Synechococcus sp. PCC 7335: one gene and its partners. The protein of the gene in region 4 binds, or shares a complex with, the protein of the main gene of each other region. Links are inferred from orthologs where the notes say so. Each region holds a gene or a part of one and is shown on either strand. Other genes may lie near its edges.

Region 1 (6,118 bases), 2.6 Mb from region 4 along the record:
AAACACGGCCAGTCGTCGGTGTCCTTTCTGATTTTGATTTCTGCCCCGCTTATAGGTTTAGTTCGTCGACTAGCGCGACTTGCCTCGATTAGCAGGTCTCAGTGTTCATAGGAAAGTGCTAAGTAGGTGAACGGATGTCGTCTTTAGCAACTAGTCCTCCAACCAGTGTAGAGTGCCAACCAGTGTAGAGTGCCAACCAGTGTAGAGTGCCAAGCGAAGAATGCTAAACTCGTCAGACATTTAACTAAGTAGTTAGCATTGAATAGATAGCAACTAAGGACACTACAAAGCGGAGTTAGATCACTTGAAGATTTCGACTTCAACTGCTGGTAAAGTGCCCTTCAAAATTTCCGAAAAAGTGGCGAGACAAGCACAAGCCTCTAGTCGTACATCAGGACATTACAAACCATAGCGCAATTACCAATCACTACCATCGGAGCGCTATGAGCACACCTAAATACCAGTATCGTCTTTAGACTGAGACTGCACCCTAGGAACAATCAAACCTTGGGGATAGTCGAAGAGCTAATCAATTAGCGAACAATAGAAAAGACGATTGTTTTGGTGCCATGACTACTCCTGTATATCGTCTGCTTGTGTGCCTATTGCAACCAATGCAGTAGTAGTCGTGTTTTACAGACCCTCTCTCATATCTGCTACATGGAGAGTATACTTTGAGCTAGGAGTACGGAGTTAGCATCGAGGTCGAGCAAACACTTTTGAGCAAACACTTCAGCTTGATGACGCGTAAGGTTCCTCAAGTGATTCCTTGGTAGCTGGGATTGAACCCGAGACCTGGCGATCGACGAGGTGGCTAATAGTTTAAAGGCGAATATAGGAGAAGCTGGAGATTACTCAGGGGCAAGTGATCGTTGCAGATAGTCCGTGTCATCCTGAAGCGCAGCTTTGCACAGACAAAATCCTAACTACATTCCGAACCCATCGGTCCTAAATACCGAATCAAGTAAGGAGAAAACACCTCGTATATCAGTGTTAGCGGTTGCCCATGGTGCCAAAACAAATAATGCCGTCCCCAAAACGGGCCCTTTTGCTCAAATGCCTTCTCTAGAGCGGTAGAATAACCAAACTCAATTCCTTGAATATCTCTATAGAGTTCCGTGCGTAGTTTAGCTAGGCTAGCCCAAATCGGTAAAGCGCGATTTTCTAGGTATTCGTCTACATGACTAGCTTCCCACCAAGAGGTAGCATAAGCTAGTCGCTGACCAGAAGCTGTCCGCAGCCAGACCTGACGGCGCAAATGTGGGCCTGGCACTTGTGCAATGGGCAAAGGTGCATAGTCCCCACCTGCGGCTACAGGCGACATATCGATGACATCGACCTCTGTTGGTTCACGGGTTAGTAGCTGCAGATGGCGCGTTGGCGAACCATCTCCTAGCATCAATATCTGCCATGCCGGGGAAAGCTGATCGTGAGGCAGCCCTCGTTTCACAACAGATTGATTGCCTTGCCATAGAGGTTTCAAAGCATACCAGGTAGCTGGTTGAGTCGAAGAAAGAGCGGAAGACGCTGAAGCCAATGTGTTTACAAAAGTTTATATCCTTGCTCTTATCATAGCGAACAAGTCATAACCAGCGAACAAGTCATACCTAGCAAGTTGCAAACAATAGAAAGCGACAAAAGCGGGACTATAGAGATAAGGTTACGCAATTATCTACCAAAGTTGTAGAGTCGAACCTTCTAGATCAAACTCTTTAGCCTGTGTGTTTTGCTATGACTTGCAACCAAAATGAATTCGGAGGGATTCTATTTTCACTAAAATCTGACAGCCAAAGTACAGAAATCCTATTACAGGAGCCCTGTGGCCACAACCTGTCTTGAGCCTATGCGGATGGCGAGACTCGAACTCGCAAGGCATGAGCCACACGCCCCTCAAGCGTGCGTGTCTACCAATTCCACCACATCCGCAAATGATGGCAACATCGACTTATAACAATACGGCATAATGGACACCTTTCGACAGTTTCTACGGATACGTTTGCTTTATGTAGTTACGGCGAGGACTAAAGCCTTCCACCAAAGTAAAGAGGGGTAGAAGGATGCGTGATACGATCAGCTTCTTGATGACTTAGCAGCAAATGCTGACCGCTAGATGAGCTTCTCTAAAATTTTGATTGCCAATCGTGGTGAGATCGCACTACGGATTATTCGCACGTGCGAAGAAATGGGAATCGCTACCATCGCTGTCCATTCCACCGTTGATCGCAGTGCTCTCCATGTTCAACTAGCTGATGAGGCCGTCTGTATTGGTGAAGCCTCCAGCAGCAAAAGCTATCTCAACATTCCAAATATTATCGCTGCTGCGCTCACGAGAGGCGCAACTGCCATTCATCCAGGCTATGGTTTTCTGGCTGAAAACGCTCGATTCGCTGAAATCTGCGCTGACCATAATCTTGTTTTCATTGGCCCTACTGCGGCGGCGATGCTGGCGATGGGTGATAAGGCGACTGCTAAAGCGACCATGCAAAAGGTCAAAGTACCTACCGTTCCAGGTAGTGAGGGTTTGCTAAATAGCCAGGAGGAGGCTGCTAAACTTGCTGCCGAAATTGGCTACCCAGTAATCATTAAAGCAACCGCAGGAGGGGGTGGGCGTGGTATGCGTTTGGTACGCGCTCCCCATGAGCTTGGAAAAATGTTCTTAGCTGCTCAAGGAGAGGCAGAAGCTTCTTTTGGTAATCCCGGTGTTTACTTAGAAAAGTTTGTCGAGAACCCACGTCATATAGAGTTCCAAATTCTAGCGGATAGCTATGGCAATGTTGTTCATTTGGGCGAGCGGGATTGCTCCATTCAACGACGCCATCAAAAGCTTTTAGAAGAAGCTCCTAGCGCCGCTTTAGACGAATCATTAAGACAGCAGATGGGTGCGGCGGCGGTCCGGGCTGCTGAGTCTATCAACTATGTGGGTGCTGGCACGGTAGAGTTTTTGGTGGACCGTACGGGCGAATTCTATTTTATGGAGATGAATACCCGCATCCAGGTTGAACACCCTGTCACAGAGATGGTAACGGGGATCGATCTGATTGCTGAGCAAATCCGGGTGGCCCAAGGCGATCGCCTACTATTTACTCAAGCCGATATCCAACTACGTGGTCATGCCATAGAATGCCGGATTAATGCAGAAGATCCAGAGCACAACTTCCGGCCTAATCCCGGTAGAATTAGCGGTTATCTAGCCCCTGGTGGCTTAGGGGTTCGGATGGACTCTCATGTATATACCGACTATGAAATTCCACCTTACTATGATTCGCTAATCGGCAAACTTATTGTTTGGGGTCCAAACAGAGATACAGCGATTCGGCGTATGCAAAGAGCGCTTAGAGAATTTGCTATCACTGGTTTGCCAACGACTATCGGATTCCACCAAAAAGTAATGGCGCATCCGCAGTTTGTGAAAGGAGAAGTCTTTACAGACTTTGTGGCAAATATGATGGAATAGCTCGCCGCCCTAGAACAGAGCGCTATCCGTAATGGCTACTTAGATTAGATATTCGTATAGACGGACCGTTTATACAGACGGACTATGTAATAGCTGCCTCTTCGGTAAACCTAACGCAACGAATTTCAACGTGAGCCGTTCCCTCTACGTTAGCTGCTAGTGCTACTAACTGATCTAATAATGTTCGTGACGAGACAACACCTGTCAAGATAACGACACATCCGCGCTGACGGACCTTCAGCTGGCTGATGTCTTCTTTAACAGATTGATTAAAGCACCTTAGAACCCTATTAGCTAAGCCGTTGTAGTCGTACTCGCCTCGGATGCCAATGCGTTCCGGTGGGCTAGTAGAAAAGCCCTTAAGTGGTGATAGCTTTGTCGCGCCAAACGGATTATGCACGGAAGGTACTAACACAACTGATGATTCGCCTACTCCATTCACGCTCTTATCCTCCACTTGTCAATAAATATTTCAAACGAATATATTTCCTTCGTTACCTTGCTAATTCCAGCTGAGCTGTGTTCTGAACCCGTTTACGTACTTTTGGTTTCGCTGCTATCTCAGCGGTCTCGCTTCTACAGGTATGGTTTTGCTTGTACGCTTCTATATTCAAGAACTTAATCCGCTTCGGTGAAATCTCGACACCATCTTGTACCTATCAGGAATTCTTGATAGTTTTATCGCTCACTTTCTCATCGTCTAGCCCAGAAGAGTTGCTACTCTGTGCAGGAGAGCGATGGGAATGTCCCCTAGATACGGCTCTAGCTGCCTAATAGAGATAATTGCCTTTCTGTTCAAACCCAATAGTGGGAAAAACACAGACGTTTAGTGAATCTTTACAAATAGCTTTCAGAAGAAATAGCTAGACCGGTGACTGGTACTGTAAGGATTTACAAAGATTGTATAAGTAGTATAAGAAGATTTACGTATATTTTGATACCTCAATAGGGTTTTTGGACGGGTTTTACGTAGTTTTGGCTAGGTTTTTGAACTTTTTATACCAAACTTGCCCTATATAGTAAAAATATGATGAAGCCTGTTTCCTAAAAGATAGAAAAGGGCAATTCATAGACTGGCATACTAAATTTCGACGCCAGCTCTTTGTACTCTACTGAGTTGAGTATCTTACTAAGGGACTTAGAAATTATACGTACTAGGTCTATAAACGGATGCTAGGACTGCAGCAACTACTAGGACTGCAATAGTGCCACTGCGTAGGCAGCAATACCTTCTTCTCTCCCAATAGGACCAAGCTTCTCGTAGGTGGTCGCTTTGATGCCAATTTGATCAGGCTCGATAGAGAGGGTCGTTGCTAGTCGAGTCCGCATGTTGGGAATATGCGGATTTAATTTCGGCTTTTCAGCAATGACAACGCTATCAATATTGCAAACGTGCCAACCGCGATCGCCTACCAGCCGGTTCACTTGAGCGAGCAGCACCTGGCTATCTGCACCTGCCCACTTAGGATCATCGGGTGGAAAGTACACCCCAATGTCTCCTAGGCTCAGTGCGCCTAGCATCGCGTCCATAATGGCATGAGTAAGCGCGTCGGCATCGCTATGACCCAGTAGCCCCTGCGAGTGAGGGATATCTATTCCGCCTAAAATCAGCTTGCGGCCTGCGTGTAGACGGTGAACGTCAAATCCATTGCCAATCCGAATATTCATAGGTAAGAAGCTTGCTCGCGTTATCAAGATATAAAGCGTTGATTTATGACGCTTACTCCACTCTACGCTTACTCAACTTTATATAGCGCTTCTCTGATAAATGAAACGAGCGCGAGTTACTTGACCAGTTGTCACATAAGGCTGTCAGCCCGAAAACTGCACCTCAGTCAAGGGTCCAATGCTTATAGCGTCTTCCCTGTTGCTTAGAATATCTTTATCGGCTGAACCCTCAGCAAAATGCCAAGCTGATTACCAAGAAAAGCACGAGAAAAGCTATCGCTCAGTGCTATCCTGCCAACGTTTAAACAGATCAGGCCGACGTTGTTGTGTTCGCTCTAGCTGCTGTTGCTTTCTCCATTGGGCGATCACACCATGATTACCAGACATCAGCACTTCGGGTACAGACCACTGCCGAAACTGCGCAGGTCTCGTGTATTGCGGATAGTCAAGTAAATTGGCTTCAAAACTTTCATACTTTAAAGAGTCAGTTTTTGCTACCGTACCTGGCAGCAGCCTAACAACGCCATTTAGCAAAGTCAGGGCCGGAATTTCGCCACAGGTCAGGACAAAATCGCCTAGAGATACCTCTTGGGTGGTGATGTTCAAGACGCGCTCATCAACGCCCTCATAGTGTCCACAAATCAGCACTAGCTGATCGTAGCTAGCAAGTTCTTTAAACAAAGCTTGCTCCATAGTTCGACCCTGCGGCGTCATCAAGATCACAGCCCTCTTGGGCATGATAGGCAGCGATTCAACAGCAGCAAATATGGGCTCTGGCTTCATCACCATGCCCACACCGCCGCCGTATGGAATATCGTCTACCCGATGATGCTTATCGGTTGTGAAGTCCCTTGGATTAGTGATCTCAACAGTCGCAATCTGTCGCTGTAGCGCCTTCCCAATCAGCCCAGATTCAAGCGGAGAGACAAAGAACTCTGGAAAGAGGCTGACGATATCGAACCGTAAAGGGAGTTGTCTTTGTCTTGCTACTATTGA
Region 2 (6,078 bases), 3.6 Mb from region 4 along the record:
TCGACAGTGGTGAGAGTACGCCTAACTTGCGATCGCTTTTAGCGGCGCTCAGTCCCCTGTGTAGTGAACTGATTGAAGTGCAGCTAGGTGAAGCCAATAGCACCACTGCTAGGCGGATAAAGTTAAGAATGCTCTCCGATGAAGCGAGTGTAGAAGATATGGCTATGAATGAAATAACGGTAGAATCGACCCCAATATCATAATTCCACCACAGCTCTAAGTTATTGCTAGAACTATTGATCGCTATATACCAATTATCGCGATCAATCAATGATTGTCATACCAGATTTCCTACCCTAGGGGCTCCTTATCTAGGACGATTCTGATAGTCTAGTAAAGACACAGATTGGTAAGAACTATTAAGAACTCTTGAGCAATCGCAATTAGAGGTCTAATAGATCAAACAAATTTAATGCAATAGGATAGTACAGCTATGCAAACCCTTGAAGTTAGCCCAGCAATGGATTTCCAAAGTGAAACCTACAAAGATGCTTACAGTCGTATTAACGCGATTGTGATTGAGGGCGAGCTCGAAGCGAACAATAACTACAAGCAGCTATCGGAGCATCTTGGTGACTTCAAGGATGATTTGCTTAAGCTGGCTCGAATGGAAAACCGTCATATGAAGGGATTTCAGGCTTGTGGTAAAAACCTCAGCGTCAACCCAGATATGCCCTTTGCAAAAGAATTCTTCGCTCAGCTCCACGATAATTTTCAAACTGCTCTTGCCGAGGGCAAAATTGTCACCTGTCTGCTGATCCAATCTTTGATCATTGAAACCTTCGCTATCTCTGCCTACAACATCTATATTCCAGTCGCAGATGACTTTGCCCGTAAGATTACAGAAGGCGTCGTCAAAGATGAGTATATGCATTTAAACTTTGGCGAAGAGTGGCTAAAGGCAAACTTTGAAGCATCCAAAGCCGAGCTAGAGACAGCAAACCGTGCCAATCTACCCTTGATCTGGAAGATGCTAAACCAGGTGGAAGAGGATGCGGCTGTTCTGGGTATGGAGAAAGATGCCTTGATCGAAGACTTTATGATCACCTACGGCGAAGCACTTGCTAACATAGGCTTTAGCGCTCGCGATGTGATGCGACTATCCGCTCAAGGGCTTGCCGCTGTGTAGTAGCCGCTTGCAAGCGACCTTAGTCAGCTTTAATGATAGGGTCGCTTTTCCCTTTCTATCGATTTAGTACTGCTTTCCTTTATCTTCCCTCCGAAGCTGGATTTTCATTTCCAGGATCTTTTGACCAGCAGGATGGAACAAAAATTAGGATGCACACGACGAAGTATCCATATTTCTTTTAACGCGTAAGACGTTAGTAACTCCTGAATGTTTGGTTTAATTGGTCATCTCACCAGCCTAGAACACGCTAAATCAGTTGCCCATAAGCTGGGCTACCCTGAATATGCGGAACAAGGCTTAGACTTTTGGTGTAGCGCCCCGCCCCAGGTTGTCGATCACTTTAAAGTGGTTAGCGCTACAGGACAGACGATCGAAGGCAAATACGTTGAGTCTTGTTTTTTGCCAGAGATGTTAGCGAACAGGCGGATTAAAGCAGCCACTCGTAAAATTCTAAATGCAATGGCTCATGCTCAAAAAGAGGGCATCAACATCACGGCGCTAGGTGGTTTTTCGTCCATCATTTTTGAGAACTTCAAGCTAGAGCAGATTAAGCGGGTTCGGAACTTAGATTTAGACTTTAGTAAGTTCACAACTGGAAACACGCATACAGCCTATGTGATCTGTAAGCAGGTAGAGGAAGCGGCTCCTAGCCTCGGCATCGATCTGAGCCAGGCGACGGTCGCAGTCTGTGGTGCAACTGGTGATATTGGGAGCGCTGTGTGTCGTTGGTTAACGGCACGTACAGGCGTTAAGAACCTGCTGCTCGTGGCTCGTAATCAAGAGCGTCTAGAAAACTTACAAGCAGATCTAAAGTTCGGTCAGGTGCAAACATTGGACGAAGCACTGCCCCAAGCGGATGTAGTGGTGTGGGTTGCCAGTATGCCCAAAGGGGTAGAAGTAGATTTGGAGACACTAAAGCAGCCTTGCTTGATGGTTGATGGTGGCTATCCAAAGAACATGGATGTGACGTTCTCGCACCCGGGTATTACAGTACTCAAAGGTGGCATCGTTGAGCACATGCTAGACATTGATTGGCACATCATGAACATTGTGAACATGGATGTGCCAGGCCGTCAGCTATTCGCCTGCTTTGCAGAGTCGATGCTGTTGGAGTTTGAAAAGCTACATACCAATTTTTCTTGGGGCCGCAATCAAATTACGTTAGAGAAGATGGATTTGATTGGAGAGGCATCTAGACGACACGGGTTTAAACCCCTGCTAACGTGATGTAGTGGTTGCTACAAATGCGATACGCTAGTACCGCTAGCTGAGCGCTAGGTTCAGCTGTTGACTGGACCCTTTATTTAGCCCTTGACTCCTTATGGTAACGACTGAACGTAGGCCAATTTTACTGGATTTTGAGAAGCCACTAGCTGAGTTAGAGTCGCGAATTGTTCAGATTCGTGAGCTAGCTGAAGATAACGATGTCGATGTGTCTGACCAGATCCATCAGCTGGAATCGCGGGCCCAGCAGCTGCGTCAGGAAATTTTTACAAGCCTAACACCAGCTCAACGAATTCAGGTAGCTCGTCATCCGCGTCGGCCCAGTACGCTGGACTATATTCAGGCCATTAGCGATGAATGGGTAGAACTACACGGCGATCGCCGTTCGGGTAAGGACGACTTGGCCTTAGTCGGCGGCATCGCTCGTTTCCAAGGCCGCCCGGTAATGATGATGGGTCATCAAAAAGGACGCGATACTAAAGACAACGTAGCGCGCAACTTTGGGATGCCAGTGCCCGGTGGCTATCGCAAGGCGATGCGGTTGATGGAGCATGCCGATCGCTTTGATATGCCGATTTTTAGCTTTATTGATACGCCAGGTGCCTGGCCAGGATTTGAAGCAGAAGAAATGGGTCAGGGCGAGGCGATCGCCTATAACTTGCGTGAGATGTTTCGCCTAGATGTACCGATTATTTGTACGGTGATTGGAGAAGGCGGCTCCGGTGGCGCTTTAGGTATCGGTGTGGGCGATCGCCTAATGATGTTTGAGCACTCGGTCTACTATGTGGCAAGTCCGGAAGCCTGCGCGTCTATTTTGTGGAAGGACGCAGCTAGATCACCGCAAGCGGCTGATGCGCTAAAGGTCACCGCCTGGGATCTTAAGAAGCTGGGCATTTTGGATCAACTACTGCCTGAACCTATTGGGGGCGCTCATGCTGCGCCGATTGAAGCGGCAGATACTCTACAGCAAGCTTTAGCACAGAATCTTAATGCCCTTTTGGATATGAGCCCAGAGCAACGACGTAATCAGCGCTATGACAAATTTCGTCAGATTGGCGTATTTTCCAGCTAGGGCTTTCATTCTCCATTCGTGGCAAATAACAGTTAGCATTTATTAGCACCGATATTAATCTTTCTTGAGTTTTGAAGCTGATTGCGAAGAGGGCGATCAGCTAGCTTTGCCGCCTATGTTAGCCAATCTAGGAGCCTCGCTATTAGCTCCATCACTAGATAGATCCGTAGGTAGCGCGTTGATTACCGGCGCTAGCTCTGGAATAGGAGAAGCAACGGCAAGGGCGTTTGCTCAAGCTGGGTTTGATCTGCTACTGATGGCCCGCTCGCAGGATAAGCTCTCTGTCTTAGCTGAAGAGCTAGCTGTCTTTGGAGTGAACACTCAAGGGGTAGTGATTGACCTAGCCGACTGTAATAGAGTGAAGGCACTAGTGGAAAAGGCGATCGCGCATTTCGGCCCAGTGGATATTCTCGTAAATAGCGCAGGTATGGGGTATACCGCGCCTATAGGTGATATGCCCTTAGCTGATTGGCAGCGAGTAATGTCGCTCAATGTGACAAGCGTTTTCCAAATGGTTCAGGCAGTCTTACCAGGAATGCGGGCTCAATCTAGAGGATTGATCATCAACATTGCCTCGATTGCAGCGCAGCAAGCTTTCCCGAACTGGGGTGCGTATGGTGTAAGTAAGGCGGCGTTGGTGCAATTGTCGAACGCAATTGCGGCTGAAGAGTCTGCTAACGGAATTCGAGTCGTTACCTTATCACCTGGAGCGGTCAATACACCTATTTGGGATACCGATACTGTTCAAGCCAACTTTGACAGGTCTGCTATGCTCACGCCAGAAACAGTTGCCCAAACCATCTTGCATACGGCGCTTCTACCTTCTAGTGCGGTCATTTCTCATCTGACGATAACGCCTAGCGTCGGTGCATTGTAGCTGTGCGTTGTAGCTATTGACTTGAGCTGTTGGATGTAGCTATTTACTGGTTCACATTACTGGTCCACACTCTTGCTTTCATCTCCAGACTAGCTTCATAGTCACACTTTATACTCAACTGTTTATACTCGGCTGTCCAGTTTCACAGCCTGCTTTTTCAGCTTCACTCTCTGCTTTCACTTTGGGTTTTAAGAGGACCTTTTCTATGACTATATCTGACGGGATTCCCGGTATCGATGGCCGCGACTTTAGCGAGAGCGTGCTGAGTAATCGCTCTACTAATGGCGACAAACTCTCCAGCCATCAGGTACGTCCCGATCGTCAGACCAAGCATGGCAAGGTGATTCCTCGTCGCCCTTCTAAAATAAGCCCCAATGAAGACAATGGCCCGATGATGGACGCTGTTCGTACTATGCTGCTCTCCGTTGGGGAAGATCCTGAGCGTGAAGGTTTGCTCAAAACGCCACATCGCGTGGCCGAAGCTATGCGCTTTTTAACCCAAGGCTATTCACAATCACTAGAGACCATTGTCAATGATGCCATCTTCGATGAAGGCCATAACGAAATGGTGCTCGTTCGTGATATCAACTTCTTCAGCCTGTGCGAGCATCATATGCTGCCTTTTATGGGACGAGCCCATGTTGCGTATATTCCTAATCAGCGTGTGGTCGGCTTGAGTAAGCTTGCTCGTATTGTTGAGATGTATGCCCGTCGGCTGCAGGTGCAAGAGCGCCTGAATCGTCAGATTGCTGAGGCTGTACAAGAAGTCCTAGATCCTCTAGGTGTAGCCGTTGTGATGGAAGCAAGTCATATGTGTATGGCCATGCGCGGGGTTCAAAAGCCAGGGTCCTGGACGGTGACTAGCGCTATGGTCGGTGTATTTGACGAAGACGCAAAAACCCGTGAAGAGTTTTTGAGCCTGATTCGCCATCAGCCTGGATTCGCTAATTATTAAAGCGACTAAACTTAGAGCTACCAAACTCAGCTATCGAATCTATCTGCCGAAGTTCGCCACTTTTGACTAGTACAGCTCACCATCTAGCGTAGTTCACTACATGGGAAGAGATAACTTTCCTTTTCGGAAGACCAACGATAGAGTTGTGATAGTTGTTTGTATTTGAAATTATCGACATGACTACAACGCCTGCTATTGAGACGCTTGCAGCCCTTCCAGATAATTCTGAAGAAGAGGCGACTTCTCCTTTAGATGTGATTGAGACAGTCATTTCCAGTCTGGAGCAGGAAGGTACGGCAATGGTGAACCATTCCGATGACGGACACCTATGGAAGTTTAAATACGGCTCAGTGGATGTGTTCGTTCAGCTTTCGGGTGAAACCGATGAAGATACGCTGACGGTCTGGTCGCCTGTACACAAGCTACCGGTTCAAAACGAGGCAGATATGATGCGTAAGCTACTCGAGATGAACTGTGGCAATACGTTTGAAGCCTGTTTCGGTCTGTTAGAAGACAGTGTTGTTGTGTTTTCAGCGCGGACTCTAATGGATATAAATCCTAGCGAAATTTCTCGATTGATGACGATCGTGGCTTCTATCGCAGATGAAAACGATGAAGAGCTGCTGAAGAATTATCCGGCGGCGTAGTCTTCTCTCCATGAAGCTGTAGGTATGAGCTTTGCTTTTTCTCTCTCAATTATTCTGATAGTTGTTGCGGCTGGGATTTCGCTCACAAAGTTAGTTTTTCTGCTTTGGCTGCTCATTCGGACCAAGCGACTCGCCGTATTGGCCTACATGATCTACTTAGTTTCAATAGCAGCG
Region 3 (5,965 bases), 610 kb from region 4 along the record:
TCGATAGAGTTTTGGTGTACTCCTGTAGCTCCACAGGAACAGGCTTAATGTTCCAGATCTGATCGCAGTATTCTTGAATAGCTCGATCAGAAGAGAACTTACCCATACGAGCCGCGTTCAAAATTGACATGCGAACCCAGTTATCTTGGTCTTTATAAGCGGCGTCTACCTGTTTTTGACAATCGACATAGGCTTGATAATCAGCTAGGACCATAAATCTATCTTGATTCAAGAGATTATCAATTAACGGTTTGAACATCTTTGTATCTCCGCTGGAGAAGACACCAGAGCCAATCAGGTCGATGACGGTACGGAGCCCTTCATTTTCCTCATAATACTTACGGGGACTGTAGCCCGTGGCTTTGAGCTCAGCAACTTCGTGTGCCTGAAGTCCGAACAAGAAGAAATTATCATCGCCAACTTCTTCGCGAATCTCAACGTTGGCACCGTCTAAAGTTCCAATAGTCAGTGCGCCGTTCATAGCAAATTTCATATTGCCTGTACCGGATGCTTCAAAACCTGCGGTCGAAATTTGCTCTGAAAGATCAGAGGCAGGGTAAATAGGTTGTGCGTTCGTAACGTTGTAGTTCGGATAGAAAACGACTTTAAGCTGATCGCGAATGTCTGGGTCGCGGTTGACTACACGGCCCACAGAGGTGATGAGCTTGATGATGAGCTTAGCCATAAAGTAGCCCGGCGCTGCCTTACCCGCAAAGATAAAGGTGCGTGGCGTAATGTTTAGATCCGGATTGCTCTTGAGCTGGTGGTAGAGCGAAATGATGTGCAGTGCGTTGAGCTGCTGACGCTTGTACTCATGAATACGCTTGATCTGTACGTCAAACATCGAGGTAGGGCTAACTTTGACGCCAGTTGCCCTTTCAATGCGTACGGCTAAGGCTTCTTTGTTTGCTTGCTTGATCTGTCGCCATTCAGTGCGAAAGCCCGGATCATCGGCAAACGATTCTAACTGCTTGAGTTGAAACAGGTCGGTGGGCCACTCGTCGCCAATGCGCTGATTGATCAACCGAGTAAGTTTAGGATTGCTGAGTACCATCCAGCGACGAGGCGTGACACCGTTGGTTTCGTTGATAAATTTCTCTGGGAAGAGCTGATAGAAGTCATTAAGTACAGTTTCTTTGAGTAGCTCTGTGTGAAGGGCCGCAACACCGTTAATGGCATGACTACCCACACAAGCAAGATTAGCCATGCGAACATAGCGACCACCGCTCTCGTCAATCAAAGACATGCGGGATATGCGCTCGTTGTCCTGGCCAAATTTGAGTCTGACATCTTCTAGGAAGTGACGGTTGATTTCGAAAATAATCTCAAGATGGCGGGGAAGTAAGTTGCCAAACAAGCCAATAGGCCAGCGTTCTAAGGCTTCGGGCAGAAGGGTGTGGTTGGTATAGGCAAGGGATTTTTGGGTGATTTCCCAGGCTTTATCCCATTCAAATTCGTGAACGTCGATGAGTAGACGCATGAGTTCTGCGACGGCGATCGCAGGGTGCGTATCGTTCATTTGCAGCGTATATTTTTCTGGGAATTGTTCTAGGGGAATGCCATCGCGCAGCATGATTCGAATCATGTCTTGCAAAGAGCAAGAGACAAAGAAGTACTGCTGCTCTAGGCGTAGCTGCTTACCTTCTAGGTGCTCATCATTGGGATAGAGCACTTTGGAGATGTTTTCAGAGACTACCTTGGAATTGACCGCACCGGAGTAGTCGCCGTGGTTAAAAGCTTCAAAGTCGAAAGCATCAGGCGATTCAGCTTTCCACAGACGGAGCGTAGTGGCTGTGTTGACTTTATAGCCAAGAATAGCTGTGTCGTAAGGGACGCCCTTAACGACGCGATCGCACACCCATTCTACCCGGTAGCTGCCTTTGTTATCGGTATATGCTTTGGTATAGCCACCTAGCTTAACTTCTTGAGCCCACAGCGGCCGAACAATTTCCCAAGGATTACCATTAGCTAGCCACTTGTCGGTGCGCTCAATCTGCCAGCCATCTTGAAGTTCTTGCTTAAAGATGCCGAACTCGTAGCGAATACCATAGCCTAGAGAGGGAATTTGTAGCGTTGCCATCGAATCTAGATAGCAGGCCGCTAGTCGACCCAAACCACCGTTGCCTAGACCAGGCTCTTGCTCTTGCGCCATAATTTCGGGCAAACTTAGGCCCAGATCAGCCATGGCTTCGTCTACTACATCGTATAGACCTAGGTTGATCAGGTTGTTTCCTAGATACGGCCCCATCAAAAACTCTGCTGATAAATAGACCGCTGTCCGCGACTTTTGAGCCCGGTAGGTGCTTGCCGAGCTGAGCCAGTGGTGCAGCATGCGATCGCGCACCGTATAGGCCAATGCCATATAGTAGTCCTGTATAGAGGCAATCTCCGGCGATTTCCCCTGTACATAGAACAAGTTGTCTAGAAACGCCCGTTTTAGTGTTTCTGGCGTTAGACCAGTACGATCATCTTCCACTCGGATAGTGGAACGTACTTGTGGTGTGTTGATCTCTTTGGATTGCATAAGTCACCAGATAGATGGATGGGGGGCAATATAAGCAGGTTGGCTGAGGTCTGTTTATCGACGCTGTTCCCTTGAATTTTTGCTTGAGTTAATAGCTAAAAGACTTAATTTAAGTCAAATTTCAATCACTCAAGGTTATATGGACATTTGCCTCCTAGGGTTTAACCTACATAAAGTCATAAGATGCAGCGACAAACGGTAAAGCTAACTACTAAAGCTAGGTAATTATGCCCACTGGCGATCGCTATTAACTCTTTCCTAGCGTGTCGTTTGCGTTTGCGGGCTCATAGAACTAAAGAAAAAAGAATAGGAAAGCAAAACTTTCAGCTACCGTGCGGTCTACAAGTGAAAGCCCAGTAGTATCTGTTCTGACTACTGGGCTATTCCTAGATTGGGTGGATACTATGTATATCTACGACGTGATCGCTGAGCGCGTAAGGTAAGCATCTAGCGAGGTTTATCCGCAGGACCATCATCTTTTTGAGATTGCTCTAGCAGGCGTTCAAAACGCTCTTTACTCCAGCGATCGGTAGCATAGGAAATAGCGCTAATTTCCTCTAAACGAATTAGCCAAACAGTGCGCTGGTAGGGGTCGTCAGGTAATTCCTCGTCCTCGAATCCCTCAGCCACATCAACATCGACCACCTCGACATATTCTGCGTCTAGATAGATAGGTATGCCCACTAAGCGTGTCCCTGGCATACGAAACCAAACTTCGCTACCGGCGTGGAGGGCTTCTTCTAATCGGCGGTACAGTCGGCTCGAAGAATTTGAAGTGGCGGCGGCGGCAGGTCGAGTGCTAGTAGACTGCTCCTGACGGGCGGTGTTCTTCATCATGCCTTCTGTCATAATCTTCCTCCTCTTAATATGCTGCTTGCTTCTGTGTCCTACTTCATTCGACTTACTAGCTTAGTGTTTAGATTTCGTTAGTTCTGCTAGTTATTAGGATACAAAGATGTTTGTTCCGTCAGTTCAGGTGATGCTTTGGCACAGCATACCGTGCCAACTAAAGATGAGTCATCTTAATTCACAAGGATTATCCGACTGTAGAGAACCGCGCATCTACGACTGATCACCCCTAACTGATTGCGCCTAGTAGATGCCTTCTGTAGGCAAGTGGCATGCAATATCACTACAACATAGCAAATCCCTACTTAATTGGTCGCTTTAATTGATCGCTTTAGTTTAGTGAGTATTAGCTTTGGTTAGATATAGCTTTTCTACAGTTTTTGACAAAAGTGAATTTGAGCAGCCTACTACTAAGTGGGCTTAAGTGGGTTGAAAGAATAGGCTGGAAAAACTTACTTAGCAAGTTTTACTCGCATCAGTGGCTGTCCAAATTCGATCGGTTCAGCATTTTCTACCAGAATGGCTACAATTTCGCCAGACACTTCGGCTTCTAGCTCGTTCATTAGCTTCATTGCCTCGATGATGCATACTGTTTGACCCGACTGGATGCGATCGCCTACTTCTACGAAGGCAGACTCATCCGGCGCGGGCGATCGATAGAACGTACCGACCATTGGCGAGGTGATCTCGACTAAAGACGCATCAATCGCTGGTGTAGACGGAGTAGTAGGCTCTGCTGGCGTACTAATAGGAGCCGGCGGCGAGATTGGTGCTGCTGGCTCAATGGGCGCGGCGGGCGTAGTACTTGGAGCTGCGCTAAGAACAACTTCTGGCTGGAGCGCAGAAGGTTTACGAAGCGTCAGTTCAAATTCATCGTTTTTTAGGGTTAGCTCAGCGATGTCAGTCTGGTCTATAGCCGTTACCAACTCGCAGAGTTCTTTAAAGTTCACCTGTAAAATCCCATATTAAAAATGTTCATAGCTAGTGCGCAAATCATACAACCTTAGGTTTCACGACCTAGATAGGTATCGTTACGAGTGTCGATTTTGATTCTTTCACCCTGAGAAATGAACAGCGGTACCATCACCTGAGCGCCCGTTTCAACGGTGGCAGGTTTGGTTCCTCCAGTAGCCGTATCACCCTTGACTCCTGGATCAGTCTGAGTGATCTCTAAAACGACAGTGTTGGGCAGTTCTACTTCTAGAACTCGCTCATCCCAAGTCAAAACGGTTACTTCCATTTCTTCTTTGAGATACTTCACAGCATCACCAATTTGATCAGCGTTGAGCCGACTTTCCTCGTAAGTTTCCATATCCATAAAGACGTATTGATCGCCGTCTCTATAGGTGTATTGCTTGTTTCTCTTTTCAAGTATTGCCTGAGGCACCATCTCGCCCGCCCTAAAAGTCCGTTCGAGCGTGTTGCCTGTCTGCGCATTTTTCAGCTTAGTACGCACAAAAGCAGAGCCTTTGCCAGGTTTGACGTGCAAAAACTCAACGACGCGCCACACGGAGCCATCGATTTCGATACTGGTACCGGTGCGGAAATCATTGCTAGAGATCATGATGATAGCTAAAAGGTGCTAAGGCAATCGGCAATCATTGTACAGCTCGGCGGTTAGTTGCCTGCTAATTATGCTCCATAAATTAACAGCCTCACTACGGGCTAGACCTGCTGATAAAGTTAGCTAGCTGATGGCAGATAGTGTGAGCGTACTAATTGATAACAAGGGTTACAGCATCGGCGGGTGACTGGGGGTGAGGGACCCAGACTATGGCAAGATCAAAGCTGAACGCCAAAAGTCTCCCAATCAAGCCATGAATTTGCGAAAGCTTAAAAGTCTGATCAAAGCCGCTTGTTTTAGTCTGTTGCTATCCGCGATGTGTCTATTGACATCCGTGATGCCTGCACAGGCGATCGCGCTTAATCCGGTTCTAGCGCCTGTCCTAGCTGGGCTGCCGCCAGGAAATGCAATCACAGACGGTGCGGCTCTACTACGCTACGCTTTACCGATTGACAATAAGGAGATCCGGTCGATTCAAGGCGACTTAGAAGAGATTTCTGAATGGCTGCGCAGTAAGCGCTGGGGACCCATGAAGAAAGACGTTAATAAAGTAGAACGAGTACTCAATAGAAAGCGAGACGCGATTCTAGCTAGCGTGCCAGAAGATCGCCAAGCGCAGGCCAATCAGATTCTCGATAGTTTAGCAGGCGGACTAGAGCCTATTCGTGAAGCAATCGAGGCCGAAGACAAAGAAGGCGTTTGGACTGAGCGTAAGCAGCTGCTAGATCAAGTCGGCGAGCTAGAAGAGCTGATGGTAGACGGCTTTCCGTTTGAAGTGCCGGCTGAATATGATAATTTGCCCCAGCTTAAAGGTAGAGCGACGGTTAAGTTCGAGACGACTAAAGGCGATGTGACTGTTGTTGCAGATGGCTACAGCGCCCCGGTTACTGCTGGTAACTTTGTTGATCTAGTCAATAAGAAATTCTATGACGACATGCCATTTATCCGCGCTGAAGACTTTTATGTCTTGCAAACAGGCGATCCAGAAGGACCAGATGCGGGCTATATCGATCCAGAAACGGGCGAGT
Region 4 (6,115 bases):
AAAGTGTGGAGTACGCCTGAAACTCTACGACAATGTGCCAGTGTTCGGCTGGTTTTGGCTAGGGGGTCGCTGTCGCAATTGTAAGCAGCCGATTGCTTTTCGATATCCCCTAGTAGAGTTTGCTACCGGGGGGGTATTTGTCTTGGTGTTTACTCGTTTCGGACTGACCTGGCAGACACCTTGCTACTGGATATTTCTTTGCTGGCTGCTGGTACTGGCGCTGATTGATTTGGATACGATGACGTTGCCTAACCGTCTGACCGCTTCAGGATTAATCCTGGGATGGGGATTTCAGGGTTCGATAAGCTACCTGGCGACACCGACATTACTTTCGGGAATGAGCGGTGTGGTAGCTGCTTTCTTTTCGAGTATTTTTGGGCTTTGGCTGTTTGATCTGATCGGTATTGCCGGGAGCAGTGTATTTGGTAAAACGGCCATGGGCGGTGGGGACTCTAAACTAGCGGCAATGATGGCAGCTTGGTTAGGTTGGCCAGGATTACTCTTAGCGACGTTCTTGGCTGCAGCGATGGGTTCCCTGATTGGAGGCTCAGCATTGGTACTAGGTATGATAGACCGGAAGCAGCAAATCCCGTTCGGGCCATATCTAGCGCTAGGCGCTACACTCACGCTTTTCTATGGTCAGCAGCTTATAGACGCGTATCTATCGATCTTTTTTCCTCTGGGATTATAACTTTTAGACTATAACCAATCACTCCAAGCACTATTATCCTGTTCACTTTCTTGTTCTATTAGAGTCTTATGAGATCTTCTTGTATTCAATAGATAGGCTTTGCCAAAGCAGCTCTATCTCTACTTCCTACAAATGACCGCCACCCTAGTAGGATAGGAATAGTATTGGCCTCACTTCCCTTTCGTTTTGAGGCATACCTTAAACAAAGCTGATGAGTGGAAAGATGTCGCTGTTTGACTGGTTTGCCAACAGAAAAAAGACAGGTTTGATTAGCCCAGATCACCGAGAGAGGGAGATTGCTGATGGGCTTTGGACTAAGTGCGAACGTTGTGATGTGCTTACCTATACCAAAGATCTCAAGGCAAATCAGCAGGTGTGTCCAGAGTGCGGCCATCACCATCGGGTGTTTAGCGTCGAACGAATTGAGCAACTGATAGATGAAGGTACTTGGACGCCAATAGATACTCAGATTTCACCTGAAGATCCGCTGCGGTTTCGCGATCGCAAAGCCTACGCTGATCGCATCCGCGATACCCAGACCAAGACAAAGCTGATCGATGGTGTTCAAACAGGTGTAGGAAAGATTCTTGGAGAGTCTGTGGCATTAGGTGTTATGGACTTTCGATTCATGGGCGGCAGCATGGGTTCAGTTGTGGGTGAAAAGCTTACCCGCTTGATTGAGCGCGGTACGGCGAATCGGCTTCCAGTGATGATTGTCTGCGCTTCTGGTGGTGCCAGAATGCAAGAAGGTATGCTGAGTCTGATGCAGATGGCGAAGATTTCAGCAGCGTTAGAGCGTCACCGTTCTGCTCGCCTGTTGTATATTCCTATTCTCACGCATCCAACGACTGGTGGTGTGACAGCTAGTTTTGCGATGCTAGGTGATATTATCCTGGCTGAACCTGAGGCAACTATTGGCTTTGCTGGGCGCCGTGTGGTAGAGCAAACCGTTCGCGAAAAGCTGCCAGAGGACTTTCAAACGGCTGAGTATTTGCTGCATCACGGTTTCGTCGACAAAATTGTGCCGCGTCCTCAGCTCAAACGGACGTTAGCGCAGCTGATTCGACTACATGCTCCTGTGAAGGGAAAGGTGCCTGTTGTTGCTAAGCAAGTGGAAGTGGTTCTAGAAGGAGCTGAATAGATCCGTAGAACTTCTTTAAATCGCTTTGGGTTCATTCCCACCCCTTGGGACGAAATAACAGCCAGGGCTTTGCCCTATGGGTTCATACCATTGATTCGCTGGCGGTCTATCTTTAATGTGGTCTAAGGCAGACTCGGTGGGGTTTCAGCGCAGTTTCGGCGCTGGGCCATCGCTCTCTTGTCCTATTCATGGCATGATAGAGAGATAATTTGATTCAAACCATGGTTGGATCACTGCTGTGTTGCGTGGCTAAAAAGCGAGCATTAAATATGAAAAAAGTATTCCAAAAATTCGCCTGGTGGATGGCGACGTTTGTCTTTGTGGCAATAGGTCTGTTTGGCGCTGGGCCTTTGGTAGAAGGCGCGATCGCAGCCGAACTCGACGCGAACCTTCGAACCATCCCTCTCAATGAAGCGGGTGATACAGTAACACTTTCGCTAGAAGAATTTACTCGGGGTCAACAAAAGTTCAACAATGCCTGCGCGATCTGTCATCTAGGAGGTATCACTAAGACCAATCCTAACGTGGGTCTAGACACCGAGTCTTTGGCAGGTGCCTTCCCTGATCGAAACAACTTGGAAGGGCTTGTAGACTACCTACACAACCCAACAACTTACGATGGATTGACTGAGATTTCTGAACTACATCCTAGTACCAAGAGCAGCGATATCTACCCTAAGATGCGAAATCTAACAGAAGACGACCTCAGGGCAATCTCTGGACATATTCTACTAATGCCAAAGATTCGTGGTGACCAGTGGGGTGCAGGTAAAACGAAGTCCTTGTAAGCATTGCTGCGACATTCCTAGCTGAATAAGGCTAGTTTTATTGCAATAATAAAGACACCATAAAAAGCACAGAGGAATATTTCTCTGTGCTTTTCTATGGCCGCAATATATGAATATAGATTCGCTGAGCTAGGCTATGTAGCTCTCGCTGCTTAGCGCTACATACTGAACCTAGGTGATGCATTAAATCTGCCTTTGAGGACGTCTGGAAGTAGCGGTAGTCGCCTCCGTCACTACAACGCGACTACCGCTATTAAGAACGCCGCCAACAAATCCAACCCAATAGCTCCCTACTGAAGGTTCTTATTGGGTTGAGGGCCTCTACGCTGAATATACAGCTGCAAAAATATCTGCGCGGCAGAAGGTTCTAACGTGTCTAGGGCGGTAACAATATCTGGAATAGAATCAGCGAGCGGATCGCTGACCTCGTTGACCCACTGATTTACGGTGGACCGGGCCACACCCATTGTAACGGCTAGTCTGTTTTGACTAATACCATATTGTTGAAGAACACACTTGAGTGCCTTGCCTGCCCTGCCCATTTTTTTCATGTCTCGCGAGTGATAGTTTGAAAATAGTTTTAAGGGATGTATAAAAGTGCAACGCTGCTTTATTAGGCGTATGTGTACGGACCTATGATACTTAGATCTTAAAAATTTATACCAAGGGTTACAAAACATCCTCGAAGACGAAAATAGTTCTTATGTCTTCATATCAGCCAGTTATAGAATTGACCTACACATCATTGATTGCTGGTTGGTAGATAGGGGTCGGATCAACAGCCATGAAATAAATCAAAATATTCCTAATCAGAGTTTATATAATCCGCATACCATAAGGGATTGCATGTAGAGAGACTTGCTTTTCGGAGCTAAAAGAACGTCCTACTAGAGCACATGCAGCCTATGCTTATCATGCAGAAAGGATAAGTACGGTTCAGCGCTAAGAATATTGGCACACTCTAAATGCTTCCCTAACAAAACCAAAAAACACGCAGTTGTTAGGGAATCAGTATTTCTACCTAGACAGCTTTGCTGGAGGTATTCATTACGCTCTGATACTACTGACCTTAGAGCCAGATTGATTTTGAGCGATCGCTCTTCCATGACTTTTGGAAGATGACGACTAAAGCGATGTGAACTCGTTGCTTGATAACCAACAGCTCATATGAGGTTTCATACTTACAGCGTTTGAATTTCTAATGTTGTTGAAGAACGATAACGCCGCATTCTTGGAATCGAGCAAGGTGCCTGAACTTAAATGTTTTTCCTTAAGTAGGTGTCAAAGACTGTAGAGGTGATTGCAGAATATAGGCTCTACGCTATGGCAATAGAGAATGCTGAAGCTTTACTACGATCTCTAATTACTTATTGCGTACGTCGTTAAATACGCTAAGTCAACTCAATCTGGGCTGATAGACTGTCAGCGCAAGCAGGGAAATCACACGCTTGGGTAGTGAAGTTTTTCAAGACTCATTTTCTGCTTCCGATACCGACGGGCTCTCTTCATCAAGGGTAGGCTCGTTCGAAGGCACTATAGATGGTTGGATAGCTTTCTCGGCAATTTGATAAGTTCGGTCAGACACCTGGCGAATTAGCTCTGCTGCTCGGATATCGTTGCTCGGGCGCTGAACCAGAGCAGCTACGACATAGCGTTTGCCATTCGGCAGATCCACTAGGGCAATATCTCCTAGTACTGAACGAATGTCTCCGGTTTTGTTATAGGTTAATGCGCCTTTCTCTTCGAGGGTAGCTGGCAGTAGATCCTTGCTACGGGTTCGGTTGAGAATATTGAGGATGTGGTCACGCGATCGCACAGTCAAAGACTCTCCTTGACTAATAAGAAGCATCGTATGTGCTAGGTCGCGAGCACTGGTTAAATTGGTGCCTTCTAGATCGGGTAGAGGAGCGTTTAGTTGGGTTGTCTCTAGGCCATAGTTGATAAATCGATTGTTCAATGCTTCTGGTCCACCCAATAAATCGATCATCATATTAGTAGCCGTATTATCGCTCGTGACAATCATCTGGGAAGCGACTTCTAGCGCCGTGTACTGAGTCTTAGGATCAGCCACCTGCATGTCTCCAGACCCCGAAGCTATCTGCTCAGGCTTCATAGACATTGTTTTCATGAGGTCAATTCGGCCAGCGTCTACGTCCTCGAAGAAGGCTAACAAAATGGGGAGCTTGATTGTGCTAGCGGCTGCGATCGCCTCTTCCCCTCCTACGCTGACATACTCACCTGTATCAACATCCGCATAGAAAACTTTAGGCACTAGGCCAGTGTATTGGTCAGGCAGCGCTTGCAAGGCTGCTTTTAGAGGTGCAATCTCTGTAGTTAGCTCGACTGGGAAAGTCTTGAGTGGTACATCTTGAGTGGCTACAGGCGCAACCTCCGCAGTCTCTTGCGCAGGCGCTTTCGGCAATGCCTTCAATAGGGTTCCACCAATAGCTGCCACACCTAAACCAACAATAATTAGTCGAATAATGTAAAGGACAGAGGCAGGCGTTCTATGTACTTTGGACGTACGGCGACGGCGACGACCTGATGCACGAGATGATGAACCTCTCCCTGGCATCGATGTGACAGGTAGCGTTGGCCTCGGATTAGATCGAAACGCACGAGGTTTTCTTGCTATGAAATCACTCACTTTAGAATCACCATTTCCGGCTTCTTTTTGCTGCCTAAGGAAATGGACCTGCGCAGTATCTTGCGATTGGTGACTAGCCCAAATCGGTCTGGGTTTAGCAGCAAGCGTGCGGCTAGTAGATCTGCTTTTAACACGATCAGATCCGGTAATCGACAAACGACGGCGCTCTAGAGAGGTATCAGTGCGACGAGAGCGTTTATTTCGATGACGACGGCTGCGAGTAGGTGCCTTAGAAGGTGTTGGAATCTGTTTGGATAGCTGTTTAGGCTTTTGCCTAATGGAACTGGACCGTAGCTGAGTGTCAACGTTTTGCCCCCCGATCCAGGCGTTGCGCAAGTTGTGGGTATCCGTCATGACAGGGTCTAACCTTTACGTTTGCCGTTGTTTTGAGTGTGATAATGCCCATTCGATCTGCCGAATCATGCCACGCAATAGGGCAACTTCGTGAGAGGTCGGGGAGGCTCGATGGAGCAGCTGCCGAATTTTACGCATGCGACTAGCGCTTGTGTGAGGAAGAAGATATCCCACCTGTAGTAGTAATGATTCCAAATGCTCGTAGTATCTTTCAATTTCCTCTAGGTTTGCTCTGGGCTGATCTTCGTGTTCTTTTATGATGGGGGCGTTGGCTGTACTTGATAAGGAAGATTCTGACTGTTTAGCAGATGAAGGGGTATTTTGTAAAGCAGGTGTTTTGTTTTCTAGAGAGGATTCGATAGGGTAGGAGCTTAGGGTGCTGTTAGGGCAGAAGGTTCTGGCAACCCGTGAGAGTTCATAGCAGCAGATGGTGACTGCTTGGGCTAGATTAAGCGCGCTATAGGCATCGCTAGTAGGAATTTTGAGAAACTGTT

Evidence for each region.
Region 1: the proteins of accD (region 4) and accC are in contact, whole or in part, in a solved structure (PDB 8UXZ), measured with the Escherichia coli proteins. The link is inferred for Synechococcus sp. PCC 7335 from one-to-one orthologs.
Region 2: the proteins of accD (region 4) and S7335_RS03420 are in contact, whole or in part, in a solved structure (PDB 8UXZ), measured with the Escherichia coli proteins. The link is inferred for Synechococcus sp. PCC 7335 from one-to-one orthologs.
Region 3: the proteins of accD (region 4) and accB are in contact, whole or in part, in a solved structure (PDB 8UXZ), measured with the Escherichia coli proteins. The link is inferred for Synechococcus sp. PCC 7335 from one-to-one orthologs.

What each region holds. Positions count from the first base shown.
Region 1 is NZ_DS989904.1:1,820,186-1,826,303, forward strand. What follows is about bases 1,407-4,282. They hold accC (acetyl-CoA carboxylase biotin carboxylase subunit), read left to right. Parts: upstream 1,407-2,110; coding sequence 2,111-3,454; downstream 3,455-4,282. Other genes in these bases: S7335_RS08000 (chorismate lyase), read right to left, coding at 1,407-1,537; S7335_RS08015 (hypothetical protein), read right to left, coding at 3,537-3,896. In the rest of the region: more of S7335_RS08000, read right to left, coding at 923-1,406; ispF (2-C-methyl-D-erythritol 2,4-cyclodiphosphate synthase), read right to left, coding at 4,646-5,122; tRNA (guanosine(37)-N1)-methyltransferase TrmD, read right to left, coding at 5,396-6,118. UniProt on the Escherichia coli protein: This protein is a component of the acetyl coenzyme A carboxylase complex; first, biotin carboxylase catalyzes the carboxylation of the carrier protein and then the transcarboxylase transfers the carboxyl group to form malonyl-CoA.
Region 2 is NZ_DS989904.1:745,521-751,598, reverse strand. Bases 1,602-4,437 are described here. They hold S7335_RS03420 (acetyl-CoA carboxylase carboxyltransferase subunit alpha), read left to right. Parts: upstream 1,602-2,450; coding sequence 2,451-3,425; downstream 3,426-4,437. Other genes in these bases: S7335_RS03415 (SDR family oxidoreductase), read left to right, coding at 3,490-4,302; S7335_RS03425 (long-chain acyl-[acyl-carrier-protein] reductase), read left to right, coding at 1,602-2,356. Outside these bases: S7335_RS03435 (hypothetical protein), read left to right, coding at 1-203; S7335_RS03430 (aldehyde oxygenase (deformylating)), read left to right, coding at 434-1,129; more of S7335_RS03425, read left to right, coding at 1,337-1,601; GTP cyclohydrolase I FolE, read left to right, coding at 4,508-5,257; S7335_RS03405 (YbjN domain-containing protein), read left to right, coding at 5,434-5,904; S7335_RS03400 (hypothetical protein), read left to right, coding at 5,929-6,078. UniProt on the Escherichia coli protein: Component of the acetyl coenzyme A carboxylase (ACC) complex. First, biotin carboxylase catalyzes the carboxylation of biotin on its carrier protein (BCCP) and then the CO(2) group is transferred by the carboxyltransferase to acetyl-CoA to form malonyl-CoA.
Region 3 is NZ_DS989904.1:3,766,142-3,772,106, forward strand. The notes cover bases 2,575-5,297. They hold accB (acetyl-CoA carboxylase biotin carboxyl carrier protein), read right to left. Parts: upstream 4,324-5,297; coding sequence 3,826-4,323; downstream 2,575-3,825. Other genes in these bases: S7335_RS15915 (hypothetical protein), read right to left, coding at 2,972-3,373; efp (elongation factor P), read right to left, coding at 4,377-4,937; S7335_RS15930 (peptidylprolyl isomerase), read left to right, coding at 5,191-5,297. Also shown: S7335_RS15910 (glycogen/starch/alpha-glucan phosphorylase), read right to left, coding at 1-2,524; more of S7335_RS15930, read left to right, coding at 5,298-5,965. UniProt on the Escherichia coli protein: This protein is a component of the acetyl coenzyme A carboxylase complex; first, biotin carboxylase catalyzes the carboxylation of the carrier protein and then the transcarboxylase transfers the carboxyl group to form malonyl-CoA.
Region 4 is NZ_DS989904.1:4,379,206-4,385,320, reverse strand. Bases 1-2,873 are described here. They hold accD (acetyl-CoA carboxylase, carboxyltransferase subunit beta), read left to right. Parts: upstream 1-914; coding sequence 915-1,832; downstream 1,833-2,873. Other genes in these bases: psbV (photosystem II cytochrome c-550), read left to right, coding at 2,102-2,620; S7335_RS18335 (A24 family peptidase), read left to right, coding at 1-691. Also shown: S7335_RS18320 (helix-turn-helix transcriptional regulator), read right to left, coding at 2,911-3,171; S7335_RS18315 (serine hydrolase), read right to left, coding at 4,086-5,621; S7335_RS18310 (RNA methyltransferase), read right to left, coding at 5,637-6,115.